3 regions of the Mesorhizobium sp. M1328 genome follow, and region 1 is predicted to be linked to each of the others. Evidence: predicted binding sites of a transcription regulator. Region 1 holds the regulator's gene; each other region holds the start of a gene.
The links. Region 1 encodes HrcA, which represses chaperone genes, less so after heat shock. Its sites were predicted from a motif close to GTTAGCACTCNCNNNNNGNGAGTGCTAAC; they were not measured.

Region 1 (3,276 bases):
GTGCAGTTGCGCAGGCCGGTGGCGACAGTTCGGGGATTTTTCCCATCCGGGTCAAAGGCGAGCACATCTGCACGGCCTTCCTCGGAGCCCCACGTTGCGCCGAGCGGCTTTGATTTCGCCCACGCGTCGACGCCGCCATCGGGTTGCTTGTCCATGTCCTCGGCGACATTCGAGTCCGAGCCAACCGATAAAAAAAGCGTCTTGCCGTCAGGCGAGAAGGCGATGTCACGGGTCGAGTGACCGCCCGACGGGATTTTGGCGACAATGGTTTCTGGTTTAGCGGACGCCTTTAGGTCACCGTCGCGATAGGGGAAGCGGACGATGCTGTCGCTGCTTGCGACATAGACCCATTGCGGCTTGTCGCCTGGCGGATAGAAGGCGATGCCATATGGATAGTTGAGGCCCTTGGCGAAAATCGCTTTCTCGATGGGTTTGGCGCGGCCCTCGGCCAGACGGTAGACACGTATTTGGTCGGCATGGCCGTTGGCGATGAACAGGTCGCCGTTCGGAGCGACGCGAACGACGCGCGGATTATAGAGTCCGGAGGCGATTATTTCGGCCGAAAAGCCCGGCGGCAATTCTGGCTTGGCGCTTTCGGGCCGCTCCGTCACGCCGGCGCCGTTCGAAGCGGATTGGGCGGGATCGGCTGGCGGCATGTCTTGCGGCCCGATCAGGCGGCGGACGCCAGGCCTGTCGGCGTGCCAATCGCCAAAAGCGGCTTCGCCTTTGAGCACCTTCTGATCCGACTGCCGGGCGGATGCCGGTGTCGCGACAAGGAGAGCCGCGGCAATGGCCGCAAAGCCGCCAGATCGGGTCATCAACGTCCTCCGGGATTCGCCTCGAAGAGGACAAACGGGATCAGGCATTGGTCGTTCCAAGCGGTCGTCCGGAACACGAGGATTTGAAGCCGAACCCCTTCAGTTGCCAGAGGCGTAGAAATCGTCATCAAGGCGCTTTTCCAGCGCGACCAGATCGGCCGGCAGCGGCAGGCCCATGGCCCGCATCTCTTGCAGCTTCTCACGCAACTGCTCTTGCACCTCGTGCTGATCCTCAGGCTGATTGACCATTTCCTCGAGCAGCAGGCTAATCTGGGCCTTGAACGATTCCAGCGCCATTCTTTTTCTCCTTGCGGCAGGCCGCGGCGGCTCCTAGCGCAGCATGCGCGAAATCAGCTGCGCGGTATAGTCGACCATCGGTACTATGCGGGCATAGTTCAGCCGCGTCGGCCCGATGACGCCGAGCGCACCGACGACGCGCGCGTCCTTGTCGCGATAGGGTGCCACCACCAGCGAGGAGCCAGACAGCGAAAACAGCTTGTTTTCCGAACCGATGAAGATGCGCACCCCCGGACCTTCCTCGGCGAGGTCGAGGAGCTGGATCAGCCCATCCTGCGTCTCCAGATCCTCGAACAGATGCCGCAGCAATTCTATGTCGGCCTGGGCAGTGACGTTTTCCAGGAGATTGGCGCGGCCGCGCACGATAAGCCGCCCAGGCACGCCGCTTTCGGCGCCTGCCCAGACCGCCAGGCCCTTCTCGACCAGATCCTGCGACAGCGTGTCGAGGGCTGCCCTGGTCTCTTCCTTGATGCGTGCGATCTCGACCCGCGCCTCGGCCAGGGTGCGGCCGCGGATATGGGCGTTGAGGAAGTTGGAGGCTTCGTGCAATTGCGAGACGGTGATGCCGGCGGGCAGATCGATGACGCGATTTTCGACGTCGCCGTTCTGCGAGACGAGCACGGCCAGCGCCTTGGTCGGCTCGAGCTGGATGAATTCGATGTGCTTCAGCGCCACCTCGTTCTTGGCGGCGAGCACGAGGCCGGCGCCGCGCGACATGCCGGACAGCATCTGGCTGGCCTCGGTCAGCATATGCTCCAGCGTCGCGCCCGAGCCGGAGGCGCGCACCTGCGCCTCGATGGTGCGGCGCTCCTCGTCGGAGAGGTCACCGAGTTCCATGAAAGCATCGACGAAGAAACGCAGGCCTGCCTGGGTCGGCAGCCGGCCAGCCGAAATGTGCGGCGCATAGATCAGGCCGAGATGCTCAAGGTCGCTCATCACGTTGCGGATGGTGGCCGGCGACAGCGACGACGGCAGGATGCGCGACAGGCTGCGCGAACCGACCGGCTCGCCATCCTTCAAATAGGAATCGACGATGCGCCGAAAGATGTCGCGCGAACGCATGTCGAGCGATTGAAGCGCGGGCGATTGCAGCGCGTGCGACGGAAGCACGTGCGATTGCGAACCGGGATCGACTGCCTTGGTCATTCGAGCCAAAAACCTCCGGCCCGAAGATATAGACTTCCGCGGCGGCGGCGCAACCGGTCCATTTTCCTTTGCGCCTAGCGCCCCGTGCGGCTACAAGCCCGGCCAAGATTCCGAAGAAAGAAAGAAGCCTGAATGCGCCCTTCCAAACGCCAATTCGACGAAATGCGCCCCATCTCCTTCGAGCGCGGCGTCTCCAAGCATGCGGAAGGCTCGTGCCTGGTGAAGTTTGGCGACACGCATGTGCTGTGTACGGCCAGCCTGGAGGAAAAGGTGCCGGGCTGGATGCGCAATTCCGGCAAGGGCTGGGTGACGGCGGAATATGGCATGCTGCCGCGCTCGACCGGCGAGCGCATGCGCCGCGAGGCTTCGGCCGGCAAACAAGGCGGCCGCACGCTGGAAATCCAGCGGCTGATCGGCCGCTCCCTGCGCGCCGTGGTCGATCTGCAGGCGCTCGGCGAGCAGCAGATCACCGTCGACTGCGACGTGATCCAGGCCGACGGCGGCACGCGCACCGCTTCGATCACCGGCGGCTGGGTGGCGCTTTACGATTGCCTGCGCTGGATGGAAGTCCGCCAGATGGCGAGCCTTGGCAAGGTGCTGAAGGATCACGTTGCGGCGATCTCCTGCGGCATCCATGATGGCCAGCCGGTCATCGATCTCGACTACATCGAGGATTCCTCGGCCGGCACCGACGCCAATTTCGTCATGACCGGCAAGGGCGGTATCGTCGAGATCCAGGGCACGGCCGAGGGCGAGCCGTTCTCGGAAGAGCAGTTCGCGGCGCTGATGGTATTGGCCAAGAAGGGCATTCAGCGCCTGGTCAGCCTGCAGCAGATGGCCGTGGACTGATCTTCAGTTTATGACGATGAGGTTGACGATCCTGTGACCCCTTCCGCAATCCTGGAATCAGCACTCTACGTGACGGATCTTGCTGCCGCGGAACGGTTCTATTCGGGCGTGCTCGGGCTCGATCCGCTCGGCAAAGTCGACGGCAGGCATCTCTTCTTCCGCTGCG
Region 2 (3,276 bases), on a different contig from region 1:
TCGGCCCGCTCGACGAGGGCCAGCAAATCATTCAACCTCTGAGAGAGTATGGTCGGCCGGTTGAGCGCCAGATTGCTCCTGTCCCCTATCTTCAAATCCAATCGGCCGGGGACAGCCTCTTTCCGCGCGGGCGGCGCTACTACTGGAAGGCGCAGTTCATGCGCGAAATCACAGATCAGGCGATCGATACCATGCTTGCGGCTTACATGACTGCACCCAGCGAATCGCTTCTGGTCCTGCAGCAGGTTGGCGGCGCCATCTCGCGAGTACCGATGGACGGAACGCCCTACGCCAACCGGGATGCACTTTACGATTGCTTCCCGATATCGATCTGGGACAATCCGTCTGACGACGAAACGCACATCCGATGGGCGCGTGACCTGTGGGATGCAATGAGACCGTTCTCGACCGGCGGCGTCTATGCCAACAATCTCGGCGAAGAGGGCACTGATCGGGTTCTGGCAGCTTACGGCGAGAATTATCCGAGGTTGGCCGCACTAAAAAACAAGTATGATCCTACCAATTTCTTTCGCTTGAACCAAAACATTAAGCCAACAACCTGAGCGACCGCCGCAGGCCGATGCCCGGAATTCTGTAGCGCTGCTACAACTCCAAATTCCAGTTCTGGCCGACCAGATCCTTGCCGAAGGAATGATGGCGCTCCTCGTTGGACAATTTAAAGCCCGCAGCCTCATAGATGTGGCGGGCGGCGGCGAGCACGTCGTTGGTCCACAGCGTCAGTGTCCTGTAATCCTTGGCGCGGCAAAAGCCGACACATTCCTCGACCAGCCGCTTGCCGATGCCGAGGCCGCGCGCCGACGGCTCGACATAGAGCAGGCGCAACTTCGCCACCTCGTCCGACTGGCGCACGACGAAGACCGAGCCGACGACCTCCGCTTCCCGCTCGGCGATCCAGCTGCGTTCCCATTTCGGATCGAAGGATTTGACGAAGGCACCGAGGATTTCGGCGACCAGCGCTTCATAGGTTTCGTCCCAGCCATATTCCTGCGCGTAGAGCAGGCCCTGGCGATGAATAATCCAGCCGATGTCGCCGACTTGCAGAGGCCGCAGCATATAGGGAATTTTGGGCTCGGCGCTTCCGCCCAGCAAACGCTGCACCGTCTGCATGGCCTTGACCAGCCTGTCCTGTTCGGCAACCGAAAGCCGTTCGAGCAAAGCCGCGACCTGGTCGTGCGAACCCTGGTTCAGCGGAGCGAAGGCCTGCCGCCCGGCCTTGGTCAGCGCGATCGACGAGCGCCGCGCATCCGCCTCGATCGTGGCGCGCTCGACCAGATCACGCTCCTCGAACTTCTTCAGCAGCCGGCTGAGATAACCGGCATCGAGGCCGAGGTCGCGCCCAAGATCCGTGGCGGTCAGGCCATCGCGATGCGCCAGCTCATAGAGCACCCGCGCCTCGGTCAGCGAGAAGGTGGTTTTCAGCAGCCCTTCGTCGAGCAGCCCGATCTGGCGGGTATAGAAGCGGTTGAAGGCCCGCACCGCGTCGACCTGCTCGTTGCCTGGGTGATGATGAATGGTCATGGCATCCTCCTCCCGGCAAGATCAGCCATTTAGTTGACTTAGTCAAGGATCCTGTTTGAAGCAATTGTCCTGATGATGCTCACCGGGCGCCTTGACTCGCGCGAGTTGCCAGCCTATTTCAGCGCCACGTTAGCACTCCTCCAAGATGAGTGCTAACCACATGTCCGGCGCCGCCGGACGGAGGAACTGTTCTCACCATTCTCATCGAGGAATAAAAAATGGCAAAGTCGAAGTTCCGCCCGCTTCATGACCGCGTGGTCGTTCGTCGGGTCGAATCCGAATCCAAGACCGCGGGCGGGATCATCATCCCCGATACGGCTAAGGAAAAGCCGCAGGAAGGCGAGATCATCGCCGTCGGTTCCGGCGCCCGCGACGAAGCCGGCAAGCTCGTCCCGCTGGACGTCAAGGCCGGCGACCGCATCCTGTTCGGCAAGTGGTCGGGCACCGAAGTCAAGCTCAATGGCGAAGACCTTCTGATCATGAAGGAATCCGACATCATGGGCATCATCGGCTGAATATCGGCCACACCCTCACTTAAATCTTCGGGCTCAATTCAAGCCCCTGCCAGGAGCTAAAAATGGCTGCCAAAGACGTAAAATTCTCCCGCGACGCTCGTGAGCGCATGCTGCGCGGCGTCAACATCCTCGCCGACGCAGTGAAGGTCACGCTCGGCCCCAAGGGCCGCAACGTCGTCATCGACAAGTCGTTCGGCGCACCGCGCATCACCAAGGACGGCGTCACCGTCGCCAAGGAAATCGAGCTTGAGGACAAGTTCGAAAACATGGGCGCGCAGATGGTCCGCGAAGTTGCTTCGAAGACCAACGACATCGCCGGCGACGGCACCACGACCGCGACCGTTCTGGCACAGTCGATCGTCCAGGAAGGCCACAAGGCGGTTGCCGCCGGCATGAACCCGATGGACCTCAAGCGCGGCATCGACCTCGCCGTCGCCGACGTGGTCGCGACGCTGATCAAGAACGCCAAGAAGATCAAGACCTCGGAAGAGGTTGCCCAGGTCGGTACCATTGCCGGCAATGGCGATGTTTCGGTCGGCTCGATGATCGCGGAAGCGATGCAGAAGGTCGGCAATGAAGGCGTCATCACCGTCGAGGAAGCCAAGACCGCCGAGACCGAGCTCGAAGTCGTCGAAGGCATGCAGTTCGACCGCGGCTATCTCTCGCCCTACTTCGTCACCAACGCCGAGAAGATGGTTGCGGATCTGGAAGACGCCTACATTCTTCTCCACGAGAAGAAGCTCTCCAACCTGCAGGCCATGCTGCCGATCCTCGAGGCTGTCGTGCAGACCTCGAAGCCGCTGGTCATCATTTCGGAAGACGTCGAAGGCGAGGCCCTGGCCACGCTCGTCGTCAACAAGCTGCGTGGCGGCCTGAAGATCGCCGCCGTCAAGGCGCCGGGCTTCGGCGATCGCCGCAAGGCCATGCTGGAAGACATCGCCATCCTCACCGGTGGCCAGGTCATCTCCGAAGACCTCGGCATCAAGCTCGAGAATGTCGGCCTGAACATGCTCGGCCGCGCCAAGAAGGTGTCGATCTCCAAGGAGAACACCACCATCGTCGACGGCGCCGGCAAGAAGGCCGAGATCCAGGGCCGCGTCGCCCAGATCAAGCAGCAGATCGAAGAGACCACCTCGGACTACGACAAGGAGAAGCTGCAGGAACGTCTCGCCAAGCTGGCGGGCGGCGTTGCCGTCATCCGCGTCGGCGGTGCGACCGAAGT
Region 3 (3,276 bases), on a different contig from region 1:
CGCAAGTCGCTCGAGCCGCACGCCTCTTTTCGCTCTGGAGTCCAATAGGTTGGGCCGAGGTTTGCTCAATCGAGGGGATCGGCGCCTTTCCATTTAGCTATAGGCTAAGAAAAGCTCCTTAGATCCCGCAGTCAGGAGTCCACCAATCGGTCGAGATGGCTGCGAACCGCGTTGCGGGCGGGATTGGGTGCTCTGACGATCGATACCCCACACCTGCGCCATTTCTTCTTCGATGGCATTATCGCCCCCCCGTATAGCTAAGTGGTGTGGACAAACCTGATCCACACGACCTAGCGCGATTTGGAGCCACCCGGCCTGGGACCTGGCGGCCGCCACTGGCTCTACGCCGCCAAAATCGGGGCCGGTTCCGCGCGTCCGCATCGAATGACGCCGGTCAGAGGTGATCTCGGAACGGGGTGTGCTCGGCATTTATGATCCGACCGAGCGCCAGCGAGTGATCGCCGGCGGGCTGGACGGCGGCATCATGTCAGGGGACTTTGGCCTCCGCGCGCGTGATGATGGCCGGCATCTCGGAGGCATGCGACGCCGCGCGCGAGGAATGCCGAGACCTCGGCGTCGAAGTCGACCGGTTCAGTCACCGTGGGGGGAAATCCTCGCCACTCCCCCGATCATCCCCGATTTAATTCAAATTTGTCTGTAGTTATTGACGATTGCGCGACCTTCACCTCGTAGACGGCAATGCGGGTGGTTAGAGAGGGTCCTATGACAAGCAATTTTTCCGCCGCCCGAGTGCATTTAGATCGAGCGTATGACTACCTTTGTGGCGATGACCCGATGAGTCGAAGGGGACGCGAAGCCTTGGACTTGTTGATTGAGGCGGTTGCCGTCGAAGAGTTCAAGCAGCCACGCCAAAACGCGGAGGTGCTAAGGTTTCCGATTGGGCGCCGCTTCTGAGGCAATCTCCACGGCCGCCATGTAGCCTCAGGTGAGGCGCTCGCCGGACGGTTGCGCCGCCACTATGAACCATGGTGAACAAATCCTCCCAAAACGCCAAGAAGCCCGCGCCGCATGAGCCGAGGCGGGCAATAGAAAATGGGGGGCCCAAGCGCGCGTCCATGAAACAGCGCCGCAGGTAAAATTCAGCAGAATGTCCATCTTGGCGCCTTCAGCAGCGTTTGGCCGCCGAAGTTGCTGATGCCGAGCGCGGGCGCATAGACGAGGCGCACGTCCTCAATTTCGAGCTTCTGCAGGAGATAGTAGGAGGCGCCGCCATAACAGGCCCCTACGTCGCAACGGCGATTGGGCTGTCCTTCACATGCGGCGATCAGGCCCTTTTTGTTCGTGGCGAGCCGCTCATAGCGGGCAAACTGGTTCAGCTTGTCCGAGACGCTCTTGAGCATTTCGGCGGTCACATCCCGCATGTCCTCGCTCACATAGATGCGTCTGCCGGGCGCCGCGGGCAATTCCTCACCCAGGCTCTTCGCCAGAAAGCCACCAGAAAGCCGTCTGGGAGATAGTCCTGGCCCTCCTTCCTGTGTTATTGGATGAATTCGAACACGCAGTGATGATTGGTCGCGACCAGCCTTGTGGACTGACGAGGGAGGCGGAGCATCCGCGTCCGATCTCCGACGTCGTTCACGTAAAAGGCTCGGTGCTTCCACGCTCGTTTGCTCTTCGCCCGTCCCTCTTCCGTCTTGACTAGCAGGAGCCTACGGCCTATCTCATTGCCGCGTTAGCACTCGCTTCTGGTGAGTGCTAACCACGCTCCGGCAACGGAGAACCGTTCAACATCCGCACCAGGGAAATCCAAAAATGGCAAAGTCGAATTTCCGGCCGCTGCATGACCGCGTGGTCGTTCGCCGCGTCGAGTCCGAAGCGAAGACCGCCGGCGGGATCATCATCCCCGATACGGCGAAGGAAAAGCCGCAGGAAGGCGAGATCATCGCCGTCGGTTCCGGCGCCCGTGACGAGGTCGGCAAGCTCGTCCCGCTGGACGTCAAGGCCGGCGACCGCATCCTGTTCGGCAAGTGGTCGGGCACCGAAGTCAAGCTCAACGGCGAAGACCTTCTGATCATGAAGGAAGCCGACATCATGGGCGTCATCGGCTGACACGCCGCCGCCTTCATCCGCACCATCCAATCTGAATTTCGGGCGAAGTGCCCAGGAGTAAAAAATGGCTGCCAAAGACGTAAAATTTTCCCGCGATGCCCGTGAGCGCATGCTGCGCGGCGTCAACATCCTCGCCGACGCAGTGAAGGTCACGCTCGGCCCCAAGGGCCGCAACGTCGTCATCGACAAGTCGTTCGGCGCACCGCGCATCACCAAGGACGGCGTCACCGTCGCCAAGGAAATCGAGCTTGAGGACAAGTTCGAAAACATGGGCGCGCAGATGGTCCGAGAAGTTGCTTCGAAGACCAACGACATCGCCGGCGACGGCACCACGACCGCGACCGTTCTGGCGCAGTCGATCGTCCAGGAAGGCCACAAGGCGGTTGCCGCCGGCATGAACCCGATGGACCTGAAGCGCGGCATCGACCTCGCGGTGACCGACGTCGTTGCGACGCTGATCAAGAACGCCAAGAAGATCAAGACCTCGGAAGAGGTTGCCCAGGTCGGCACCATCGCCGGCAACGGCGATGCTTCGGTCGGCTCGATGATCGCCGAAGCGATGCAGAAGGTCGGCAACGAGGGCGTCATCACGGTCGAGGAAGCCAAGACTGCTGAGACCGAACTCGAAGTCGTCGAAGGCATGCAGTTCGACCGCGGCTATCTCTCGCCCTACTTCGTCACCAACGCCGACAAGATGGTGGCGGATCTGGAAGACGCCTACATTCTTCTCCACGAGAAGAAGCTCTCCAACCTGCAGGCCATGCTGCCGATCCTCGAGGCTGTCGTGCAGACCTCGAAGCCGCTGGTCATCATCTCGGAAGACGTGGAAGGCGAGGCTCTGGCCACGCTGGTCGTCAACAAGCTGCGTGGCGGCCTGAAGATCGCCGCCGTCAAGGCGCCGGGCTTCGGTGATCGCCGAAAGGCCATGCTGGAAGACATCGCCATTCTCACCGGTGGCCAGGTCATCTCCGAAGACCTCGGCATCAAGCTCGAGAATGTCGGCCTCAACATGCTCGGCCGCGCCAAGAAGGTGTCGATCTCCAAGGAGAACACCACCATCGTCGACGGCGCCGGCAAGAAGGACGAGATCCAGGGCCGCGTTGCCCAGATCAAGCAGCAGATCGAGGAGACCACCTCGGACTACGACAAGGAGAAGCTGCAGGAACGTCTCGCCAAGCTGGCGGGCGGCGTTGCCGTGATCCGCGT

Region 2: groES (co-chaperone GroES) is a predicted target of HrcA. The motif match lies at 1,668-1,696, and genes of this name have one in related genera.
Region 3: groES (co-chaperone GroES) is a predicted target of HrcA. The motif match lies at 1,693-1,721, and genes of this name have one in related genera.

What each region holds. Positions count from the first base shown of each region.
Region 1 is NZ_JAMYLO010000001.1:481,149-484,424, forward strand. Features, by position in the region: gene NKH23_RS02365 (PQQ-dependent sugar dehydrogenase) at 1-818, opposite strand, end outside; gene NKH23_RS02370 (hypothetical protein) at 918-1,115, opposite strand; gene hrcA (heat-inducible transcriptional repressor HrcA) at 1,149-2,261, opposite strand; gene rph (ribonuclease PH) at 2,394-3,110, shown strand; gene NKH23_RS02385 (VOC family protein) at 3,144-3,276, shown strand, end outside.
Region 2 is NZ_JAMYLO010000003.1:167,640-170,915, reverse strand. Features, by position in the region: gene NKH23_RS09380 (FAD-binding oxidoreductase) at 1-563, shown strand, start outside; gene NKH23_RS09375 (bifunctional helix-turn-helix transcriptional regulator/GNAT family N-acetyltransferase) at 604-1,539, opposite strand; gene groES (co-chaperone GroES) at 1,758-2,054, shown strand; gene groL (chaperonin GroEL) at 2,117-3,276, shown strand, end outside.
Region 3 is NZ_JAMYLO010000027.1:41,215-44,490, forward strand. Features, by position in the region: gene NKH23_RS30645 (hypothetical protein) at 724-915, shown strand; gene NKH23_RS30650 (S46 family peptidase) at 1,101-1,622, opposite strand; gene groES (co-chaperone GroES) at 1,774-2,070, shown strand; gene groL (chaperonin GroEL) at 2,135-3,276, shown strand, end outside.